DNA from 2 places in the Pediococcus sp. genome. Region 2 is predicted to be linked to the other one. Evidence: predicted binding sites of a transcription regulator. Region 2 holds the regulator's gene; the other holds the start of a gene.
What was found. Region 2 encodes LexA, which represses DNA repair genes until DNA is damaged. Its sites were predicted from a motif close to CNAACANNTGTTNG; they were not measured.
Positions count from the first base shown of each region.

Region 1 (6,224 bases), on a different contig from region 2:
GTCTTTCAGGAACCTTATCTCGTTTCATTTTCTTGATGGCGCTGGTATGATCTGAAAGGAAAAAGCCGCCCCACTTGAGCATTCCGCGATCATGATAGTCATTTTTAAAAAATTGTTCGATAACTGATTCATCTACCCGTTTGATAATCATAATCTCATCCCTTACTAATTCTGGTCTGTGCTTGCGGCCAAACTAATTCGCCAAAGCCTTTAAACTGCATTGTGATCTGTGTTTGTTTGCGCAACGAATGTACTACAGACTCTAAGTAGCCTAAATCATAATTCTCTAGCGTATGCAGTGGAATGGATTTTTCGCGATGATTTTTTGGCTTAACTTCCAAAAAGAAATTGTAAGCTTCATCAAAACGATCCCTCACAATTAACATTTGATAAATAGTTCGTGATTGCCGCAAAAAATCTTTTTCTAATCGTTCCAAAATTAACTTTGCCGCCTGATCGTATGTTTCAATCAAAACTATTACCCCCATTGTGACCGCCAACTAATGACGAACGTTCCAGCATAGTCGCACCATGCAATAAGCTGCTAGCTGGGATCAACGCCGTGTTGCCAAACTGGTCATGAATTTTATCTAACACTCGAATCATTAAATTTTGCTTGATTTGCGCATGTGGATCTTTAAATAAATCTAGTTGCAAACCGTCATTTGCTGACAAATGAGAAAGACTGACGGCAATATTACGAATGCCCTCGCCATCCCATGTTTTTCGAAATAAATACACTAAATACTGGTTAATCTGATCCGGACTATCTGTCGTATCAATTCGCATAGAATGTGCAAAACCACTGCGCCCATCAGTTTCCGCACTAGCATAAGAAAAACCAATCATTAAACTGACACATCCTGTTTGCTGTTGATGATGCCGCATTCGCGAGGCAACCTGACTTCCGATTTCTTTAATTACCGTTTCAATTTCTCTTTGAACCAAATAATCGCGAGCCAAAACTTGGGAATTTCCCCAACTCTTATCATTAGGAGTCAACAGTTTAGATAATTGGCTATGATCAATTCCCCATGCGAGTGCCAAAAGTTGCGTACCGATGATACCAAACTCTTTTTTCAACTCATAGGGATTTGAGTGGGCCAATGCATCCATACTGTGAATACCAACGCGTTCGAGATGGGCTGCTGTCCGATGCCCAATGCTCCAGACTGATACTAAATCCGTAATCGGCCAAATCTTTTGGGGGAAAGTTTCATAAGTTAACTCGCCAATGCGATCATTGTCATGTTTAGCAAACAAATCTAATGCCAGCTTTGCTTGAACCGGATTTTCACCAATCCCAACAGTTGTCCATAAACCTAATTTGTCATGAACTGCCGTTTGCATCCGATGAGCGACTTCTAAAGGTGTTCGTCCGAATAACCGCCAAGATTTCGTCATGTCTAAAATTGATTCGTCAATCGAATAAGGATAACAGTCTTCATCAGCTACAAATTGGGTGAAAATTTCATTAGTCTGCAAATTCTTCTTTATGTAAAGATTCATCCGCGGTGGGACAACCTTTAATCGGGAATCATCCGGTAAATCTCGACAACGCGAAACATTGGTGATACCAAATAATTCTTTGGCTTTAGGCGATGCCGCCAGAATCAGACCACCATTAGTATTTTTTGCTTCCGACATGACCACGATAACCGATTCCAAAGGATCATCCTCGCGTGCGACAGACTCAACACTGGCATAAAATGATTTGTTATCAATCATAAAATACACACCATGGGGTTCTCGATCGTAATTCATCGCCATCACCTCTTTGCATTTCATTATACGAACATACGTTCTAAAATGCAACTCATTTATTTAAAAGAATTCAAAAAATAGGATCGAGAAAAATCGTATCTTCTCAATCCTACTTTAATTTTTGTTCAGATCAACTGTTGTGTCTCTCAGCTTTTCTACCTTTATAGCCGAAACGTGCTTAAAAAGGCAGCTTATTCCGCTTGCCAGTTCTTGCGGTCTGAACTTCGGCCACAAGAATGGTCATCGCCCGGAACATATAGGATTATTAGCGTTCTTTGCTAATAATCATCCTCTATGTGGAGTAGTGCCAGTTCTTGCGGTCTGAACTTCGGCCACAAGAATGGTCATCGCCCGAAACATAAAAGATTATTAGCGTTCTTTGCTAATAATCATCCTTAATGTGGAGTAGTAGCTACGGTAACTAAACGATTCCAAACCCGAATCATTCAGTTACCTAGGCTATGCTCAGAAGCTAATCGCTCCTTTTAGCACTCTTTTTTATTCAAACACAAACTGATTATGATACAGTTCCGCATAAAATCCCTTTTCATCCAGCAATTGCTCGTGACTACCCTCTTCAATCACCTTACCATCCTTCAACACCACAATCTTATTGGCATTCAAAATAGTCTTCAATCGATGCGCAATCACAAAACTCGTTCTTCCCTGAATCACATTATCCATCGCCTTTTGAATCTTCGCCTCCGTCACCGTATCCACATTTGACGTCGCCTCATCCAAAATCAACAACGTTGGATTCGTCAAAATCGTTCTCGCAATACTAATCAACTGCTTCTGTCCCGTTGAAAACACCGAATTTTCATCCGAAACCTTTGTCTCATATCCCTTTTCCAGACTCATAATGAAATCGTGAATATCCGCCTGTTTCGCAGCCGCATACACCTCTTCATCCGTTGCCTCCGGTTTTCCGAAACTAATATTATCTCGAATCGTTCCCGAAAAAATCACACTATCCTGCAACACAATTCCCACATGATCTCGCAAACTTTTCAGATCAATATCACGCACATCCACAACATCAAACGTGACCGAGCCTTCATTCACATCGTAAAAACGATTCAACAAATTCATAATCGTCGTTTTTCCAGAGCCAGTTGGGCCCACCAACGCAACCATATGTCCTTTTTCAACATTCATTGACACATCATGCAAAATCTCTTTACCCTCATTGTAACCAAAGTGTACGTTTTTCGATGCCACTCCGTGTTCCAATCCAGACAGCCGCTTACCATCTTTCGGATTAATCTCATCTGGTTCGTCAAAGGTCTCGTTAAGTCGTTTAGCACCCGTAATAGCCACCTGAAACATACTATAGAGTGAAGAAATTTGTGAAATTGGTTGATAAAATTGTTGTGAATACTGCACGAAAACAACAACCAATCCTAAAGCCGTCGTGCGCGCCATATCGCCATTTAGCGCTAACCAACCTCCAAAGAAGATCACAATTGCCGTATTCACTAGCGACAAGCCATTCATTACTGGAAACAACATCCCCGAATAAACTTGGCCTTTAAACGTGGCCTTACGAACTTTTTCGTTATGTGGTAGGAATCCCTTAATGGCTTCATCTTGCAAACCATTTGTAATCACAATTTTTTGACCACTAATTTGTTCGTTAATATAACCGTTTAATTTTCCAACTTCATCCTGCTGAATATCAACATACTTACGCGTTTTAGAAATCAGAATGACCGCAATAATAATGGCAATCGGCGTTGATGCAATGGTCACCCACGCCAAAGAAATATTTTCGTGAAACATCATAATGATAATTCCAATCATCATCGCGATATTCATCATAATTTCGCCTAATGCTTGATTCAGCGCGTTTGAAATATTATCCAAATCACTTGTGAATCGACTCAAAATATCGCCATCCTGATGCGAATCAAAAAACTTAATCGTCATACGTTGCAGTTTGCCGAACAATCCCCGACGCATCCGGTTCGTAGAGTTTCCTGAAATATAAGTCACCACAATGTTGGAAATAAACATCCCCACCACTGTCAAAACATAGAAAAGAAGTAACATCCAAATTGCCTGCATAAACGAGCCTTTATCACTCACCCCACGTGTCAGGCCAATGACATACTTTGCCAATTCTGTGATTGCTTTCCCCATATAAACAGGCGCCTTCACCTGAAAATAAGTTGAAGCAATGATCGCTAAAATTGTCACAGTAAACCCGATCTTATAGCGTTTCATATAGTGATAGAAGAATTTAATTGCTTTCCCGATTTCACTCATTTAGATGGCCTCCTTTCCCTTTTGCGTTGCATAAATTTCTTGGTAAATCCGATTATTTTTAACTAGTTGTGCATGCGTGCCTTCACCAACCAATTTGCCATCATCCATAACAAAAATTCGATCTGCATGCAGCACTGACGCAATTTTTTCCGCAATAATAAAAGTGGTGGTTCCTTTTAATTCGTGATCTAAAGCTTCTTGAACCAATTTTTCAGATTGGGCGTCTAGCGCAGAAGTCGAATCATCCATAATCAAAACTTTGGGTTGCCCAATGACGCCCCGTGTAATGGATAAACGCTGTTTTTGACCACCTGAAAAGTTGGCTGACCGTTCTTCCACTGAAGCGTCGTAACGTTCTGGTAACCGATCAATAAACTCGGCAGCCTGTGCAATCCGACTGGCCCGATCCATATCCTTTTCGGACGCATCACTTTTACCTTGCTTTAAGTTATCCCCAATCGTTCCTGAAAATAAAATGGCTCGTTGCAAAACAAAAGCGACTGATTTGCGTAGTGAACGTTCATTTACCTGCTTCAAATCAACGCCACCAACTTTAACCACTCCGGTTTGCGGGTCAAACAAACGCGGGATCATCTGCGCTAAAGTAGACTTTCCGGATCCAGTAGCGCCCACAATTCCGACCATTTCGCCTGCTTTTACCTTAAAATTAATATCCTTTAAAGTTGGCGTTTCATCACCCGCATAGGCAAATGACACGTTTTCAAACTCAACAGAACCATCCAACTCCTGCTCTGTTGAGTTTGAATACGTAATCTCTGGCGCCGTATCCAGCACTTCACGAATTCGTTGTAGTGAAACCATTGCTCGGGCGCTAAAGGTCATCATCATGCCGCCAATAATAATGGCAAACATAACCTGCATTAAATAGTTCACAAACGAAGCAATTGCGGCCACACTACCGGGATCACTCTTAGCCAAATCGCCCACAAAATAAATTGCGGCTACAACTGCTAAGTTTCCAACTAAGGTAAATGCCGGAATCAAAACTGAAAACAAGGTTCCAACAAAAATATTTTGCTCATTTAACTTGTCTGAAACCTCATTAAAACGATCTTTTTCATTTTTTTCTTGATTAAACGATTTTACTACCCGCACTCCAATCAGGTTTTCCTTTGCCAATTCATTGACACGGTCAATTAAGCCCTGCATCAGACCAAAATGGCGATCCATCTGACCAAACGTGGCCGCTGAAATACCAAACACGAGAATGACCAACACCAGAATAATCCACCACAATTGATGGATTGTGTTGATCGCCAAAATAAACGCCCCCACAAACAGAATCGGCACCCGTAGCAGGGTTTGCAGCGCCGTCATAATTAAATTCTGGATTTGATTGACGTCATTTGTTAAGCGCACTACTAAATTGCCGGCCTGAAACTTTTCAATATTTCCAAATGAAAAAGTTTCAATTTTTCGGAAAACAGTTTCCCGAATATCCGCACTCATTGACTGCGCGACTTTAGCGGAGAGAATGGTGTTAAAAATACCCGCAACTAAGCCAATCACGGCAATCACAATTAAATAAATCCCCAACGTTTCGATTTTATGATTCTGATTTTTTAAAATGGCATTAATCACATTTTGTAATAACTTAGGCTGCCAAAGGGTTGATCCTGCCATTACAACGACAGTCACCATGGCCAACAAAATATCTCCCCAGTATTTTCGTGCGTGATCTTTTAAAATTTTCAAATACTTTCCTCCGTTCTGACATCCATGCTATTATGATAACTATACTAATTTATCCAACACTGTTGGATAAGTCAACTAAAAAAACACCAATTTTGAAAAAGCTTGTTGTCCCTCTGGAAAAACAAGATATTATTTCAAATTAGTGTTTAAATAGTTTTAAAAAACAGAACTAAGGAAGTTTAAATCATGCCGAAATCAAAAATCTCACGTCCCCAAATTATTCAAGTTTCACTAAAAACTTTAGCGAATTGCCAATCACTAGACCAGTTTTCCATGCGCAAGGTCGCCACAACCTTACAGATTGATGCTTCCACAATCTATTGGTATTTCGAAAGTAAACAAGCAATTTTACAAGCTATGGCTGATGAAATTGCCGCTCAAATTTCGTTTCCTGATGCCAACTTAGATTGGAAAACTCAACTTACCCAATTGTTTAACAATTTGTTCGATGTCTACACAACGCATCCCCATACCGC
Region 1 covers NZ_DOEM01000021.1:35,216-41,439, forward strand. The annotation lists gene DD627_RS04750 (hypothetical protein) at 1-151, opposite strand, end outside; gene DD627_RS04755 (hypothetical protein) at 156-473, opposite strand; gene DD627_RS04760 (Y-family DNA polymerase) at 466-1,764, opposite strand; gene DD627_RS04765 (ABC transporter ATP-binding protein) at 2,263-4,032, opposite strand; gene DD627_RS04770 (ABC transporter ATP-binding protein) at 4,033-5,748, opposite strand; gene DD627_RS04775 (TetR/AcrR family transcriptional regulator) at 5,935-6,224, shown strand, end outside.
Region 1: a site for LexA is predicted at 1,793-1,806, ahead of DD627_RS04760 (Y-family DNA polymerase). Genes of this name have one in related genera too.

Region 2 (6,224 bases):
TCCTGATAGCCAAGTTTTGGTAGTGGGGGCAGATATTGCTCGATATGGACTGCACAATGCCGGTGAACCTACTCAAGGTGGTGGGGCAATGGCCGTTGTTATCAGTGCTAATCCGCGCATTTTAGCAATTGAGAACGGTTCTGCCCATTATGTAGCAGACATCATGGATTTTTGGCGACCACTTTATGCAACAGAAGCATTAGTGGATGGTAAGTATTCTTCAAAACAGTACATCGAGTTTTTCCAACAGACATTCGCACAGTACCAAAAACAACACGGTCTAGAGATTTCTGATTTACAAGCCTTAGTTTTTCATTTACCTTATACGAAAATGGGGTTGAAGGCCTTAAGGGCGATCTTGCCAGAAACGGATGAGAGCCATGCCAATCAGTTGTTACGTGAATTTGAGTATTCTCGCGTTTTTAATCGCCAAGTAGGCAATCTGTATACGGGCTCTTTATACTTGAGTTTGTTATCATTACTAGTGAATAGTGAGAGCTTAAATGAAACTCAAAAAATTGGATTATTCAGTTACGGATCTGGTGCAGAGGGTGAGTTTTATGTAGCTACGGTGCAATCAAACTATAAGCAAGCCCTGCATGAATCCACAATCACCAATGTTTTAAGTAACCGCGAAGAATTATCAATTCCAGATTACGAAAAAATGTTTAAGTCTCAAATGCCATTGTCAGATGCTGACTTTGTGACAGATTATGAAAAAGACTCTGCAAAGTTTTATCTGGCTGGGCAAAAAGATCAACAGCGTCAATATCAAAAACGTTAAAAAAAGTCGCCTGATATTTTATCGGGCGATCTTTTTTGATGACATTACTTTTATTGAAAATAATTATAAGTGATTGTTCCGTCTTTAGCAGTCAAAATAGGTTTTGAAGTATTATTTGGATTCATTAGTGAAACTTGATAGTTACTTCCTAAATTCTTTTTGATTGATAAGGAGAGCTTTTTAAAGTTGGTCACAACTTGATCAAAGTTTGCGTCCTTTGCGTTAGACGGTGTTTTGATTAAAGATTTCAACGAGCTCACAAAATCTTTATTTGTTGGTTTTACATAAAACGCTTTGGCCGTTCTACTGAAAGTGACAGTTCCAGTTCCAGAATAATTTTTTTGTAGTGAGGCTAGAATATTGTTTTCTTTGACGGATTGAGCTGCTTTTTTTTGCTTGTTAGTCTCGTCAGGAAACGCATTAGCACCTGCACTTGAAAATGTGCTTGCAAACTTCTTTGTAGATTTTGAAGTAGTCTGAACTGAACTTGAAGTTGCAGTGGACTGCGTTGATGACTTTGATTTTTGCCAGAAAGGTAAATTAAAGCCACTGAAAATAATTAGGCCTAGACAGACCACAATAAAAAGAATCGGTGAAAATAAGCGTTCGCCATTTTGGATAACCATACTTAGTCTTAGAATGGACAAAATGAGTGCAAATATTGCCATAATGAACAAAAATAACATAAATATCCCCCTCACAGGTCATTTTCTTATATTATCGCGCAAACCATACCAAAGTACAATCGTATAAACGAGGCTTGTCAATTGATTGACGACAATACTTATTGTTATCATGAGGATATACTAATAAATGGTGGCGATTAATATGCTAACTAGATTCAAGATTGGGATGTTGGTAAAATGTAAAAAGTGTGATGATTTAGATTATCCATTCATTGGCAAAATTATGAATATTTTAAGGACAAAGTTGGTAATTGAAATTCTGCAAGTTAATTACCGTGAGCGTTACAAAGCTGCATTAATTCAGTATAATACAGTTGTTGAAGCAAAGAATTGCATACCAATTCGGTTACTCCGAGTCAATATTAACAAAGAAAATTACAAATGAGGCTTATCATGAAGATTATTGTGGCGCCAGATTCTTTCAAAAATAGTATGACTGCCAAAGTGGCCACGGAGCATATTGTGGCAGGATTAACAAAAGCTCGACCAAATTTAGATTGTGTTCCATTGCCAATTGCTGATGGTGGTGAGGGAACAATGGTGGCCCTTATGAGTCATCTGGGGGGTTCGATGCATACATTAGAGGTTGAGGATGCGCTTGGAAGATCAATTAAGGCTCAATTTGGGAAGACTAAGGATCAAAAAACTGCTGTCATCGATATGGCATCAGCGAGTGGAATTGAACACTTAAAAACTGCTGAACTTGATGCCATGAAGACTTCTACTTTTGGGACAGGCCAACTAATTAAAGCTTGTTTGCAGTATGGTCCTGAAAAGATTTTTATAGGTGTTGGCGGTAGTGCAACCAATGATGGTGGGGTTGGTGCTGCAATGGCACTTGGCTATCAATTTTTAGATGGGCAAGGCGAGTCTATTCAATTAGGAAACGTTGGGTTGAAGGATCTTGAAAAGATAGTTAAGCCACAAAATATGTCCTCAATCCCACCGATTTTTGTTTTGAATGATGTTGGCAATCCGCTTTTAGGGGAAAAAGGAGCTTCTAAAATTTTTGGCCCTCAAAAAGGGGCTACACCCGAAAATGTCATTGAACTCGAAAATAATTTAAAACATTTGTCTAAAATTGTCCAAAAAAAATTGCATACAAATTATGCTAATGACTGGGGAACCGGTGGAGCTGGTGGATTAAGTTATGGGTTAAAATCTTTTTTTAACGCTGAACTGGATTCTGGCATTGATAAAGTATTAGAAATTAGTCAATTCGAGAAACTTTGTCAGGATGCCAATTATGTCATAACTGGAGAGGGGTCTTTTGATACACAGTCCAGAAATGGGAAAGTTCCGTTTGGTGTTGCAAGTGCTTGTTTGAAATGGAATCCATCTTGTCAGGTAATTGTGTTGGCGGGTAAGATTGCACCAAATCTGACGAATTTACCTAAAAATATTCAACTGGTTAAAAACATTAATGATGAGGTACCAATTGATAAACGAACGTTACAAAACGGCTCAGCAAATATTCAAGAAACTGCTCGTTGGTTAGCCACAGATTATCTTCCTGAAAAATAAAAAGCGCGAGAATCATTAATTCTCGAGCTTTTTTATCTTTTAATAGATTTGATCACGATAGAGGCCAACGACACGGCCAAGAATGCTGACATTTTGAAGAATTATTGGAGCCATTGTATCGTTTTCAGGTTGCAAACGGATGTGATCAGATTCCTTGAAGAACCGCTTGCAGGTTGCTTCATTTTCATCGGTCATTGCAATGACGATATCACCATTGTCGGCTGAAGTCTGTTTGCGCACAATAACTTGATCACCATTTAAAATGCCAGCTTGAATCATACTTTCCCCGCGAATTGTTAACATGAACAATTCACCATCTTCATGTTCAAACTCTGGTGGCAACGGGAAAAAATCTGTTGCTTCTTCAACTGCTAGAATTGGCACACCTGCAGTAACTGTTCCAAGCACGGGAATCTTATGTGGTGTGGCACTAACTCCAAGTTCTTCGAGACCAAGAGGAGTAATTTCTAACGCACGTGGTTTTGTTGGATCTTTTTGTAAAAATCCTTTTTTTTGCAGCCGTTCAATGTGGCCGTGAACTGTAGATGTCGAGGAAAGTGAAACTGCCTCACCAATTTCACGCACAGTTGGTGGGTAGCCTTTCTCATTTACGTTGTCATATATGTATCGCAGTACAGCCTCTTGCTTGCTTTCAGATGTTTTTGACATAATTGCGCACCTCGCATTTTCTTGTTTTCATTTTACCATATGACCTTAGTGTATTCAAACAAATGTTCGGTTTAATTTTTTGAAAAAATTAATGCAACAGTGTAGAATTATGTTTAAAGAAATCGGGAGTGATTGTATTGGCAGAGGATGAAGAGTTTCAAAAATTAATCAAACGGATTAATGAGTTAGCACACAAGGCTAAAGCTGAAGGATTAACGGATTTAGAAATTATCGAACGTAAAGAGTTGCGACAAAAATATTTAAAACGGTTCCGAGCTGGATTTAAGAGCCAAGTCGAAATGATGCGTATCTTTGACAAGAGCGGTAAAGAAGTTACGCCAGAAAAAGTAAAAAAAGTTCAACGTAAAAAGGGTTTAAGAGATGATTAAATTTAATTTTTCTGTTTTATAATGTCATTTTAATCTTTTCTTATTTAAAATTAATGCTAAAATGAGAGGTATGGAGAAATAAATCGATACTATCTCTTTTATTTTGTGGATATTTTGTGTACTATGAATTAGTATACATATTTGTTAGGAGGTTAGGACTTTGTCAACTGGAATTTGGATTGTAATTGTTATTATCGCGTTATTACTTGGGGCAGTCGGTGGTTTTTTTGCTGCTCGTAAATATATGGAAAGTTATCTTAAAAATAATCCTCCGATCAATGAAGAAATGTTGCGGACTATGATGTTGCAAATGGGACAAAAACCATCGCAAAAGAAATTGCATCAAATGATGAATTCAATGCAGAACCAAGCTAAACATCAAAAGTAGTTTTAAACAATTTTATTAATGATAAAGGACAAAGATTATTTTTGTCCTTTTTTTGTTGCCAAAAATTGGGGAATATGACTTTTAGCTAGTTATAAATAGGAGGGGCAGTCGTGTCAATTTTTCGAAAATTGGGTTGGTTTTTTAAAATAGAAAAATGGAATTATTTAATTGGCGTTATTTTTCTCTTGCTTGTCGCGGTTTTAAATGTTATTCCGCCAAAAATCATTGGTAATTTAGTTCAAGAAATCAGTACCAGAGGTTTAACAGGTTTTTCTTTAACAATTTCACTACTAATTCTTGCTGCTGTGGGCTTTTTACAATATATTTTCCGGTACACATGGCGGTCACGGATTTTTGGCGGAGCTGCACGCCTTGAAAAAACGCTAAGAAGTCGGTTATTTAACCATTATATGCAAATGGATCAAACTTTTTATCAGGAGCACCGAACTGGTGATTTAATGGCCCACGCAACCAACGATTTACAGGCCATTCAGCAAGTAGCAGGGTCTGGAATTTTGTCGTTTGCGGATTCAATTATTACTGGGATTACAACCATTATTGCAATGATGGCATTGGTTGATTGGCGCTTAACCCTATTAGCTATGATTCCATTTCCTTTGTTAGCGATTAGTGCCGGTTACTTGGGAACCAAGATCCATATTGCTTTCCGAAAGTCACAGGCAGCATTTTCACGATTAAATAATAAAACCCAAGAGAGCATCATGGGGATTAAGGTCATCAAATCCCTTGGACAAGACCAAGAAGATATTGATGATTTCAAAAAGTTAGTTGACCAAACAATTCAAATTAATCGAAAAGTTAATATGTTGGACGCACTTTTTAATCCAATGACAACTGTTTTAATCGGGATTTCTTACATGATTACTTTGGTTCTTGGTGGTTCATTTGTTGTTCACAATGTGATTAATATTGGTCAATTGGTTTCTTTCATTTCCTACATTACGATGTTGATTTGGCCAATGTTTGCGATTGGTAACTTGTTCAATATTATGGAACGTGGAAATGCAAGTTATGACCGGGTTAATTTATTACTCCACGCTAAGTCAAGCATTATTGATGATAAACATGCGGTTCAAAAACGGGCAACTGGTGATCTGGACTTTAATATTCAGTCTTTCACATACCCGGGAGATGAAAATAGCAGTTTAAATGATGTGCACTTTAAACTTCCCGCTGGAAATACAATTGGTCTAGTTGGGAAAGTTGGAACTGGAAAATCAACATTGATGAAATTGATCTTACGCGAGTTTGATGATTATAAAGGAGCTATCACCGTTGGCGGAATTAATATCAAGGACTATGCCTTGAATTCATACTTACCTTCTTTAGGTTATGTGCCAGAAGAAAGCTTTTTATTTTCGGATACAATCAAAAACAATATTCGATTTGGTGATTTTGATGCGACGGATGATGAAGTTGTTGCGGCCGCAAAAAAGAGTGATCTGTACGCGGATATTTTAGATCAACCAAATCAATTTGATACTGAAGTTGGGGAACAAGGAGTATCACTATCAGGAGGCCAACGGCAACGTTTGGCAATTGCTCGCGCTTTAATTATTAATCCCGAAGTCCTTCTTTTAGATGACGCTTTATCTGCAGTTGATGGAGGAACTGAGCATGCCATTTTACAGGAACTTCGCCAAGAAAGGAAAGATAAAACTACTATTATTGCGGCTCATCGGTTAAGTAGTGTAATGAATGCGAATGAAATTTTAGTTCTAGATAATGGAAGAATTATCCAAAGAGGAACCCATTCACAATTG
Region 2 covers NZ_DOEM01000029.1:12,305-18,528, forward strand. The annotation lists gene DD627_RS07410 (hydroxymethylglutaryl-CoA synthase) at 1-784, shown strand, start outside; gene DD627_RS07415 (hypothetical protein) at 835-1,470, opposite strand; gene DD627_RS07420 (glycerate kinase) at 1,864-2,994, shown strand; gene lexA (transcriptional repressor LexA) at 3,034-3,663, opposite strand; gene DD627_RS07430 (DUF896 domain-containing protein) at 3,801-4,052, shown strand; gene DD627_RS07435 (YneF family protein) at 4,213-4,440, shown strand; gene DD627_RS07440 (ABC transporter ATP-binding protein) at 4,551-6,224, shown strand, end outside.